3 regions of the Trichococcus shcherbakoviae genome follow, and region 1 is predicted to be linked to each of the others. Evidence: predicted binding sites of a transcription regulator. Region 1 holds the regulator's gene; each other region holds the start of a gene.

Region 1 (4,073 bases):
CACCGCGGATAAGGAATCATCCAGGATGAGCAGTTCCGGTTCAGTCACCAAAGCCCGCGCGATCGCTATCCGCTGTTTTTGTCCACCGGATAAGGAAACGCCCCTTTCACCGACCAACGTATCATAGCCATCTGGAAAACCGAGGATATCTTGATGGATGGCAGTCAAGAGCGCTGCCTCCTCTACCTTTTGCTGGCTGATGGATGGATCAGCGAAACGGATGTTTTCCCTGACGTCAGAAGAGAACAGGAAGTTGTCTTGGGGAACGTAACCGATTCCGCTCAGCAATGCATCCAATGAATAATCACGGATATCGATCCCGTTGTAGTTGATGCTGCCGGCATATTGGTCATACTCACGCAACAGCAGACGGAAAATCGTACTTTTGCCCGATCCGGTTCTGCCGACGATCCCTAACGTTTGTCCCCGCTCCAAATGAAAGTTGACATCCTTGAGGCTGATTTCTCCGCTGTTCGGGTAACCGAACGAGGCTACCTGGAAATCCAAATCGCCTGTAACCGGCGTCCGGATAGCATCCTTCTGCTCCTGGATCGTTGATTTTTCCTTCAGAAGATCATCGATCCTGCTGTAACTGGCACTGCCTCGTTCCAGCACATTGAATAATCTGCCCACTGCCAACATCGGCCATGCCATCATTCCGATATAACTGATGAACGAAACCAGCTGACCGATACTGATGCTGCCCTCCACGACAAAACGGCCACCAAAGATGATCGTCAATGCAAAAGAAAGCCCCAAAATAAGTTGGATCGCCGGATCAAACAAGGCATCGACCAAGTAGACAGCTTTATTTTTCGCGACGACATCCTTCGTCATAGCCTCGAAATCATGGATATCCTCTTCTTCTTCGCCGAATGTCTTGATGACCTTCACGCCGGATACACTCTCCTGCGTTTTGTCATTCAGATTAGAGAAAGCAGCTTGGGCCTTGCGGAAACGCTTGTGCATCTTCTGTCCGAGAATCCTCGACACCAGCGTCAAAGCCGGCAGCGGAATCATGGCGATGAGCGTCAAACGCCAATCGATCAAGAAGAACATTGTGAAAAGCGTGATCCCGCCTGAAGAAATCGAATCCGCCAATGTCAGGATGCCTGCGCCTGCGACCATCCTGATCGCATTCAAGTCATTCGTCGCATGCGCCATCAGATCGCCGGTCCTGTATTTCTGGAAAAAGACAGCGTCCATTTCGGTGAAATGCTTGAACAATCGTGAACGAAGTATCTTTTCCAACTCTGCCGAAGTGCCCCATATCTTCATCCGCCAAATATAACGGAAAAGGTACTGCAGGATGCCCGCAATCAATATGATTGCCGACCACTTCCACAAAGAAGCCATCGTTAAGGTCCCTGAGGCAATTTCATCGATGATTATTCCGACAACGCGCGGCGAAACGACCTGAAGAATAGCCACAATGATCAGGAAAAAGACGCCCACAAAATAAGATTTCCATTCTTGACGGAAAAACCAACTCAATTTTTTGAAAATACTCACGTATATTACTCCCTTCTTACCTGTATCCGGACAAAATAAAAATGTGGAACCGTAGAGATCCACATTTTGTATATTATTTCATTAGTCTATTTCTTTTTCTTTGTTGATTGTGCTTTCATAGAAGCCATGATCTGTTTTACTTTTCTTTCGGATGGTTTTTGACCCATCTGCATCATCATAGAGCGCAACATTTCTTCATTGATCGGTGGATTTTCTTCAAAATATTTTACCATATAACGTCTTGCAAGGAAAAATCCGCCAACCGCGCCTATTACTATTCCTAAAATGACCATCATTACCCATGCTGTTGTTGACACGTATTCATCCCCCTTTCCAAAGCATTCATTCGTTAATTGTACTAAAGATTATGAGAAAAAGAAATAGCAATCACGCATAAATTTAGCGATTTTTCGAAAACGCTTCAGCTGTTGCCGGTTTCGGGAGAATTTTGAGCATATTCTTGCGTAATCCCCAAGAATATGCGAACATCTGTTTGATTTTTTGGATGATTAATGGTATCCTAAACTTATAAAATTAGGATTACGGAGATGATGATCTCATGGTTAAAAATAAAGATTCACGCCAAATTGAAGTGCTTCAATACATTTATGAAGAAGTCCAAGAAAAAGGCTATCCGCCGACCGTTAGGGAAATTGGGAATGCAGTAAAACTGTCCTCAACATCCACAGTGCATGGCCACCTGTCGCGGCTTGAAAAAAATGGCTTCATCCAACGCGACCCTACAAAACCACGTGCGATCGAACTGACCCAAGCAGGTCTGGACAAACTCGGGATCATGTCGGATAAAATGCCGTTGTTGGGTACCGTCACAGCTGGAGCTCCCATCTTGGCTGTCGAAGAAGCAACCGATTATTTCCCGGTTCCGCCGGATCTGAAATCCGCTTCCGGAAGTTTGTTTATGCTGAAGATCCGCGGAGAAAGCATGATCGACGCAGGCATATTCGATGGCGACTCAGTCATCATCAGAAAACAAGCCACGGCTGAAAACGGCGATATCGTCATAGCCATGACGGACGATGATGAAGCGACCTGCAAACGATTCTACAAAGAAAACAACTACTATCGTCTGCAACCAGAAAATGCGAGCATGGATCCGATCATCCTGGATTCCGTCATCATTCTGGGGAAAGTAGTCGGTCTGTACCGGAACCACATTATTTAACGGATAGTCCCCGATTGTTGCAAAAAGGCTGCCAACTACTGGCAGCCTTTTTGCGCGTCTATTCATTTTCGGATTGTTTGTTGTTCTTAGTATTCCATCAGCGTGAAGATGTCATACCCTTGGATCAGGTCACGGCCCTTTAAATCCAACAACTCGATCAGGAATGCCAAACCGACGACTTCTCCGCCTAATTTTTCCACCAATTCGATGGTTGCGGCTGTAGTGCCGCCAGTTGCCAACAAGTCATCGCAAACCAGCACTTTATCTCCAGGAAGGATGGCATCTTGATGCAATTGCAGCGTTGCTTTTCCGTATTCTAGTCCGTAGGAAACTTCCACCGTTTCGCGCGGCAATTTGCCTTTTTTGCGGGCCATTGCGAATCCGCAGCCTAATTCCACAGCGACTGGGCAACCGACCATGAAACCACGCGCTTCAGGTCCGACTACTTTATCGACATTCAAATCTTGGGCATATTTCACGATCTCTTTGATTGAATAGCGGTAAGCTTCTCCGTTCGCCATCAAGGGTGAAATATCGCGGAAAATGATGCCTTGTTCCGGGAAATCTTTGACATCAGCAATATATTGTTTCAAATCCATTTTGTGTTCCTCCTAATTATTGTACCATCATCTGTTCATTCAACCATTTCGTCAACTGCGAAAACGGGCTGTAGATGAATACCTTCTCAGCTTCCATTTTCTGCAGGCGATCTTTGTATACTTGAGTGTCGTTCAAAGCCCTTTTGACAGGGTTTTTGACCTCATTGATGAAACCATTGTCTATTGTAACAAATCCCGCCTCCAAAAACACTTGAATCATAAAAATGGCAAGATTTTTTTTGATTTTTAAGTATTCTGCCAAGGCATCTAACCGATTTCTCACATCGATATCCTTATGTGAACGGATATATTGGTAAAACTTTGCAAACTGGTCTTTCGGAGGGATTCCATCAGCATAAACGCTGTTCGATTCATGAGAGACGACATACACATTTTCGAACTTATTGCTCTTCAAAAGATCAGCCAGCAAATTCATCTTCAAAGGACACTCGAAAAGCACCAGGTTGCTGGCGCTGACATCCTGCAAGGCGTCCGCTGTATTGTCAGTGAGCAACGCGGCGTTCGAACTGTTCGGGATGCGCTCATAAAATTGTTTCATGATGCCGGAAGTCGAAAACAGATACAAGGCATCTTCCACAGCCAATACCGAATCGTGGATGACGGAACTCCTTTTGTCGAAAAACTGGACATGTTTGTTTTTGATGTCCTTCAGCTGCAGTTGCGGTTTCGCGCTATCCCGCCAAACGTTGATCGAAAGCTCCCCGATGAGGGAAACGACATCCGCTTCGTTCAAGTGGTTGCTGATGCTCCCCTTGTTG
Region 2 (4,073 bases), 190 kb from region 1:
ATGTATTTCTCGATCGGCGGCCATCCGGGGTTTAACGTGCCTTTGACGGCAGGGGAAACATTCGAGGATTACTACATCAAAATGACTCCGGAAACTTCCCGCCAGCGCTTGCTCCTGGATGGGCCTTATCTTGCACCAGACAAAACGGTTGAAGTGGAACAAAACAGATTCCCATTGCAAAGGGATCTCTTTTTGAATGATGCCATCATTTTCAAAACACCGGAACCGACAACCGTGACGCTGGCTTCCGATATAAGCGAGCATGGAGTCACGATGTCCTATGAGGATTTCGAATACTTGGGAATCTGGACGAAGCCTCAGGAAGACGCCACTTATGTTTGTTTGGAACCTTGGTGCGGACTTGCTGACCGGTCGGATTCGGACGGGGAGCTGGAACGGAAGACAGCCATCCAATCGCTTGAACCCGGGAATAAACGTTATTATGTCCATCGGATCGATTTCTTTTAATTCAGTTGTCAACTAGGCTAGGCAGAATTTGTCATTGGGCCTGATAAAAGGCGGGGCCGTAAATCAACGATGATTTACGGCCCCGCCTTATTCTGTTATTTTTCTTTAGCGCTCTTCGATTTGTAGCCGAAAGGCACTTTGCTTTCCGTTCCGTTTCTGATCCGGTAAATATTGGAACGATGGCGATAGATGATGAAGATCGTCAAAAGGATCGTAACGAGCGTCAATGGCCAATCGTTAAAGAAGAAGGAAAGAGCGACCGCTGTAAAACTGACTAGGATGCTGGATAGGCTGACCATTCTGGAGAAGTACAGGTAGATAACGAAAGCGATGATTGCTTCCCCAAAAAAAAGCGGATTGTAGGCCAACATGATACCCGCGCTGGTGGCAACTGCTTTGCCGCCTTTGAATCCAGCGAAAAGGGGGTACGTATGCCCTAAGGCTGCAACAACCCCGGCCAATAAGGGATGGATTTCAACTCCCATCCAGATCGGCAATAAGGTTGCCGCTGAGCCTTTCAGCATGTCCATGATCAGGACGATGATGCCGGCTTTTTTTCCTAATACGCGGAAGGTATTGGTAGTTCCGCTGTTTCCGCTGCCGTATTTGCGGATGTCTGTTTGATAAAAATATTTTCCGATCCAAATGCCTGACGGGATGGAACCCAAAAGATAGGCCAGGACGATGACGATTGCTGTCATTCTCACTTCACTCCTAAGTTGATGCTCAGTTAATATACAATTGCAGTTCATTTTACCATTTTATCCGCAGTTTTCCTATAGGAGGCAGAATTCCGTCTCATTTTTTATACTTTCCAAAGTGAAAGTTATACAGTATGATAGAATAGATGTTCGCTTAGAACAGATACGAAGGAGTTTTTTTATGGCACAAAATAAAGAGAATAAATACAATGATGATTCCATCCAGGTGTTGGAAGGACTTGAAGCAGTCAGAAAACGGCCCGGGATGTATATCGGTTCGACTGATGCTCGCGGATTGCATCATTTAGTATATGAGATAGTCGATAATGCGGTGGATGAGGCCTTGTCGGGTTATGCTGATAAGATCGACATCACGATTCATGAAGACCAGAGCATCAGCGTCAAAGACAACGGACGTGGCATGCCGACCGGTTTGCACGCTTCAGGAGTGCCCACCATCCAAGTCATTTTTACCGTGCTCCACGCTGGAGGGAAATTCGGCCAAGGCGGCTACAAAACTTCTGGAGGTCTTCACGGAGTAGGCGCGAGTGTCGTCAATGCCCTTTCCAAATGGCTGGAAGTCTCGGTCATCCGAGAGAGCACACTCTATACAATGAAATTTAAGGACGGCGGAAAACCCGCCAGCAAATTGACCAAAGCAAAAAGCACCACAAAAGGATCCGGCTCGTTGATTCATTTTTTACCTGACAAAGAAGTTTTCGGAACAGCGCAGCTTTCCTATGATGTTTTGGCGGAACGGTTCCGGGAATCAGCCTTTTTGTTGAAAGGCTTAACCATCACGCTGAATGATGAGCGGACTGAACAAAGCGATACTTTTTTCTTCGAAGAAGGGATCAAGGAATTCGTTGCTTACTTAAATGAAGAAAAGGATACGTTGCATGATATCGTGTATTTCAGCGGGGAGGCCGATGGGATCGAAATCGAATTCTCCTTCCAGTACAACGACGGCTATTCGGAGACGATCCTGTCCTTCGTCAACAACGTTCGGACGAAAGACGGCGGGACACATGAAACCGGTGCGAAGACCGCCATCACTAAAGCCTTCAATGAATACGCGAGAAAAATGAACCTGATCAAAGAAAAGGAAAAGAATCTCGAAGGCAGCGATGTCCGCGAGGGCCTTTCGGCAGTATTGTCCCTGCGTGTACCGGAGAACCTACTCCAATTTGAAGGCCAGACGAAAGAAAAATTGGGCACACCGCAAGCGCGGGCAGCCGTTGATAGTCTTATCAGCGAAAAGTTGAGCATTTACTTGACAGAAAATGGCGAAACAGCCCAAATGCTCGCCAGAAAATCCTTGAAAGCCAGAGAGGCCAGGAATGCAGCGCGTAAAGCCCGTGAAGAGACGCGTAATGGCAAAAAACGCCAAAAAAACGAATCGCTTTTGTCCGGCAAACTGACGCCTGCGCAAAGCAAAAACCCGAAAAAGAATGAACTGTATCTGGTCGAGGGTGATTCCGCCGGTGGATCCGCCAAACAAGGGCGCGACCGCAAGTTCCAGGCGATACTGCCGTTGCGTGGGAAAGTCATCAATACAGAACGGGCGAGTATGCAGGATATTTTGAAGAACGAGGAAATCAACACGATCATCTACACAGTCGGGGCAGGGGTCGGGGCGGATTTCGACATTAAGGATTGCAATTATGACAAAATCATCATCATGACCGATGCGGACACGGATGGTGCGCATATTCAGATCTTGTTGCTGACTTTCTTTTACCGTTACATGAAGCCATTGTTGGAAGCCGGAAAAATCTATCTGGCGCAGCCTCCCCTTTACAAAGTATCCAAGGGTTTCGGCAAGAACGAAAAAATCCAGTACGCATGGACCGAAAAGGAACTGCAGGAAAAAATCGACATCATCGGCAAGGGCTATATCCTGCAACGTTATAAAGGACTCGGGGAAATGAACGCGGATCAGCTGTGGGATACCACGATGGATCCTGAAACCAGGACGTTGATCCGGGTGCTGATCGATGACAAGGCCCAAGCGGAGCGCCGGGTCACGACACTGATGGGGAACAAAGTCGAACCGCGAAGAAAATGGATCGAGAAGCATGTCGAGTTTTCGATGTCCGACAATAAGAGCATTCTTGAGGAAGACATTGCACCGGCGTCCGATAGTGGGGAGGCGCATCTGCAGGAGAAAGTGAAGAAGGAATTTTCGGATCAGCAGACCGCTCGTGACATGGAGCAAATTTCGTTAGATTTTGAAAGTGGTGAACTATAGTGGATAATCTGGAAATTAAAGAGCTGATGCTTGAAAACGTAATGGGGGACCGCTTCGGGCGATACTCGAAGTACATCATCCAGGAGCGTGCTTTGCCTGATATCCGCGACGGACTGAAGCCTGTCCAAAGGCGGATCCTGTACGCGATGGATGTTGCCGGGAACACTTCGGACAAAGGCTTCCGCAAATCGGCAAAAACCGTCGGGAATGTAATCGGTAATTACCATCCGCATGGCGATTCCAGTGTCTATGAAGCGATGGTCCGGTTGAGCCAGGATTGGAAGATGCGGGAAGTATTGGTCGAAATGCACGGCAATAACGGGAGCATGGATGGGGACTCAGCCGCAGCGATGCGGTACACCGAGGCCCGATTGTCAAAAATTTCCGCTGAACTGTTGCGCGACATCGACAAGGAAACAGTTGACTTTGTGCTGAACTTCGATGACACAGACCAGGAACCGACCGTGTTGCCGGCTCGCTACCCGAATCTTCTGGTGAACGGCGCCACCGGCATTTCCGCCGGTTACGCGACCGATATCCCGCCGCATAATCTGGGTGAAGTCATCGATGCGACCTTGCATCTGATCGATCACCCTGAGGCGGAGCTCAAAGCACTCATGAAATATGTGAAAGGCCCCGATTTCCCAACCGGC
Region 3 (4,073 bases), 1.4 Mb from region 1:
TTTGATGGATATAACAGAATATGCCAAAATTGAAGAGAAGTACAAAGACGAAAAATTTGTTTTTGGGAATATCATTGTCGACAATTATGATGAGGCTGTTCAATCCATGAACGATCGTAAGCGATCGAATGTAAACAACTATCTGACGAATCAACTCACAAATTGGGCAAACATGAATAATGTCTTTCTGAAACGAGTAGATGATGACCGCTTTATAGCATTGACCAATATGCGTGCATTAAAGAAAATCGAAGAAAACAATTTTGATATCATAAATCAAATAAGGGAAAGAACCTACAAGCAAAATTTTCCGTTGACATTGAGCATGGGTTTCTCATATGAGAAAACTTTTGAGCAAACCAATTTTAAAGAAGTCGCTAAAATGGCGCAGTCGAATATTGATTTAGCCTTGGCAAGAGGTGGCGATCAGGTTGTTGTGCGGGCCGAAAATGAAGATGCCCGTTTCTATGGTGGTAAAACTAACCCAATGGAAAAACGGACCCGTATCCGTGCGAGAATGATCAGCCAAGCTTTGGAAGAGCTTATTATCCATGCCGATAAAGTTATCATCATGGGTCATAGTTATCCGGATATGGACGTTATCGGTTCCTGTTTAGGAATCCGCCGCATTTCTCAGATGAACAATCGGGAAGCCTGGATAGTATTGGATCCGCAACAATTTTCCAATGATGTGAACCGGATCATGCAGGAGATAGACAAAGATCCTTTGATTGCGAAGCGGATCATTTCGCCTGAACAAGCAATGGCATTGGTGACGCCACAGACGCTGATCGTGATGGTTGATGTCCATCGCCCATCCATGACACCGGCACCTGGGCTGTTGAATCTGTCCAAAAAAATAGTTGTTTTGGATCATCACAGACGCGGACAAGAATTTCCGAAAGATTCTGTTTTGGTTTATATGGAACCTTATGCGTCCTCCACATCGGAATTGATCGCTGAATTGTTCGAATATCAATCCAATGAGATGGATGCTATCAATAAGATAGAAGCAACTGCTATGTTGGCGGGGATTATCGTCGATACCCGCAACTTCAGTTTGAGAACCGGATCAAGGACTTTTGATGCTGCCAGTTATCTGCAATCTAATGGAGCCGATACCGTACTGATCCAGAAATCACTGAAAGAGGACTTGGATACTTATCTGTTGCGAAGCCATTTGTTGCAGACAATGGAATTTGTGAATGGTAACCTGGCGATCGTCCATGGGGAAGATGAAAAAATCTATGACACAGTCGTAGCTGCTCAAACAGCCGACACGATGTTGTCGATGGAAGCGGTAGATGCTTCATTTGTCGTCACAAAACGCCAAGACGGCAGAGTCGGAATCAGCGCCAGAAGTCTGGGTCAATACAATGTGCAGACAGTCATGGAAAAATTAGGTGGCGGCGGACATTTATCCAATGCAGCCACTCAGATTGAGAATACGACAGTCCATGAAGTCGTTGAGAAACTGAAAGCAGTCATAAATCCAGAAAAAATCAAGGAAGGGGAATAATAAATGAAAGTTGTTTTTTTAGAGGACGTTAAAGGTAAAGGTAAAAAAGGGGAAGTCAAAGATGTTGCGGATGGCTACGCTAATTTCCTGATCAAAAACCGCAAGGCTGAAGAAGCGAATGCCGCCACTATTTCCGCATTGAAAGGCCAAAAGAAGGCTGAAGAGAAGAAGCAGGCAGAGGAGTTAGCAGCAGCCCAAGAATTAAAAGCACTGCTGGAGAATGATGAATCAATCATCAAATTGTCCGCAAAAATTGGCGAAGATGGTCGATTGTTCGGTTCCATAACAACGAAACAGGTTGCTGAAGCGTTGCAAAAGCAACATAATGTTAAATTGGATAAACGAAAAATTGAATTAGAAAATCCTATCCGCGCATTGGGTTTCACAAAAATGCCCGTAAAAATTCATCCGGAAGTGACAGCGATGTTGACTGTACAAGTGACGGAAGGGTAATAATTTTCCAAACACAAACGAAAGACAGGGATACCAATCTCTGTCTTTTCGTTTGCTTATGAGGATCACTGAGGCAACTCCTATAATATAGAAGAAAATTAATCTGACGGCCTTTTTAAGGCGGACTGACCCAACAGAATTTTTTACAAATGGGAACAAGAGTTCGTTTTTCTGAATTGTAAATATGGCTGATTTAGGATACAATAAGGAAGCAAAAGACGAGGTAGCCAGGAATGATTGCCTCGTCCGAATGAAAAAACCTAAAGGGTGAAAATATAAAATGGAAGATACACTTCAAGATCGCATACCCCCTCATAGTATAGAAGCAGAGCAATCCGTTCTGGGTTCCATTTTTTTGGATCCCGAAACGGTTGTGAATGTTTTAGAATACCTTGAATCATCTGATTTTTACAGAAAAAATCATCAGATTATTTTTGATGCGATTTTGCAATTGAACAATCGGAATGAAGCGATAGACGTCGTCACTATCTCGAATGAGTTGGATACGAAGAATCAGCTTGAAAATGCTGGCGGCATGGAGTACTTAGCCGAATTGGCGGTCGCGGTACCCACTTCAGCCAACGTGGAATATTACGCCAAGATAGTGGAAGAGAAATCGATCTTGCGCAATCTGATCCGATCAGCTACAGAAATCGTCCGCAAAGGCTATGAAGAGGGTGATGAGCTTGCTGTCATGCTGGACAGCGCCGAACAGAACATCCTTCAGGTATCCGAACGGAGAAACCGATCCGGGTTCATCCGCATATCGGATGTCGTTTCGGCATCGCTGCAGAATATCGAATCATTGGCTCAACGAAGCGATGACGTCACTGGGGTGCCGACAGGCTATATCGCTTTGGACAAAATGACGGCGGGCCTCCAAAAAGAAGAGCTGATCATCCTGGCGGCGCGTCCGGCCGTAGGTAAGACCGCTTTTGCGCTGAACATCGCGCAGAATGTCGCAACCAAGGCGGATCAGGTAGTCGCTATCTTCAGCTTGGAGATGGGGGCGGAGTCATTGGTCAACCGGATGCTGTGTGCGGAAGGGAACATCGATGCCGGCCACCTGAGGACAGGACAGCTTTCTGAGGATGAGTGGTCCAACCTGATCATGGCGATGGGGACGCTGGGCCAGTCAAAAATCTTCATAGATGATACGCCGGGGATCCGGATTGCGGAAATCAGGGCAAAAAGCCGTCGTTTGCTGCAGGAACAGGGAAAACTGGGCCTCATCGTGATCGATTATCTGCAGCTGATCGAAGGGAATAACCGCGAAAGTCGCCAACAGGAAGTTTCCGACATTTCGCGTCAATTGAAAAAGTTGGCGAAGGAACTGAAAGTACCGGTAATCGCCCTTTCCCAATTGTCCCGTGGCGTGGAGCAAAGGCAAGACAAGCGTCCGGTATTGAGCGATATCCGTGAATCGGGATCGATCGAGCAGGATGCCGATATCGTTGCTTTCCTGTACCGCGATGATTATTACGAACGTGAAGGCGGCGAAGAATCGGAACGGGATGAGCAGGAGAACAATGTCGTAGAAGTCATCATCGAAAAAAACCGGAGTGGGGCGCGGGGAACCGTAAAGCTCCTGTTCAAAAAGGAATTCAATAAATTTTCTTCGATGAGCTATATGCCGGAAATTAGTTAATGATATTGGACAAATTGTTCAGAAATGAGCGCTTTTATTTGATTCTTTATTGAAAGACATAGGTAATATTGGTAAACTAGCATAGTGTTATGAATAAATAAGATGAGGTGGAGTAAATAATGACTTCAGTAGTAGTTGTTGGGACTCAATGGGGAGACGAAGGTAAAGGGAAGATTACAGATTTCCTTAGTGAGAATGCAGAAGTAATCGCTAGATATCAAGGCGGAGACAATGCTGGCCACACAATCCAGTTTGATGGCGTTACATACAAATTGCACTTAATTCCATCCGGCATTTTTTATCCAGAAAAAATCAGTGTGATCGGAAACGGCGTAGTAGTGAATCCGAAATCATTGATCAAAGAATTGGCATATTTGAAAGATCACGGCATCAACACGGATAACCTGCGTATTTCCGACCGTGCCCATGTCATTTTGCCTTATCATATTCAAT

What was found. Region 1 encodes LexA, which represses DNA repair genes until DNA is damaged. Its sites were predicted from a motif close to CNAACANNTGTTNG; they were not measured.
Region 2: a site for LexA is predicted at 1,309-1,322, ahead of parE (DNA topoisomerase IV subunit B). Genes of this name have one in related genera too.
Region 3: a site for LexA is predicted at 2,125-2,138, ahead of dnaB (replicative DNA helicase). Genes of this name have one in related genera too.

What each region holds. Positions count from the first base shown of each region.
Region 1 is NZ_OY762653.1:245,811-249,883, forward strand. Features, by position in the region: gene ACKPBX_RS01030 (ABC transporter ATP-binding protein) at 1-1,512, opposite strand, end outside; gene ACKPBX_RS01035 (YneF family protein) at 1,599-1,829, opposite strand; gene lexA (transcriptional repressor LexA) at 2,072-2,695, shown strand; gene ACKPBX_RS01045 (adenine phosphoribosyltransferase) at 2,782-3,294, opposite strand; gene recJ (single-stranded-DNA-specific exonuclease RecJ) at 3,311-4,073, opposite strand, start outside.
Region 2 is NZ_OY762653.1:54,515-58,587, forward strand. Features, by position in the region: gene ACKPBX_RS00240 (aldose 1-epimerase family protein) at 1-468, shown strand, start outside; gene plsY (glycerol-3-phosphate 1-O-acyltransferase PlsY) at 564-1,169, opposite strand; gene parE (DNA topoisomerase IV subunit B) at 1,351-3,420, shown strand; gene parC (DNA topoisomerase IV subunit A) at 3,417-4,073, shown strand, end outside.
Region 3 is NZ_OY762653.1:1,630,596-1,634,668, reverse strand. Features, by position in the region: gene ACKPBX_RS07845 (DHH family phosphoesterase) at 1-1,519, shown strand, start outside; gene rplI (50S ribosomal protein L9) at 1,523-1,972, shown strand; gene dnaB (replicative DNA helicase) at 2,253-3,620, shown strand; gene ACKPBX_RS07830 (adenylosuccinate synthase) at 3,740-4,073, shown strand, end outside.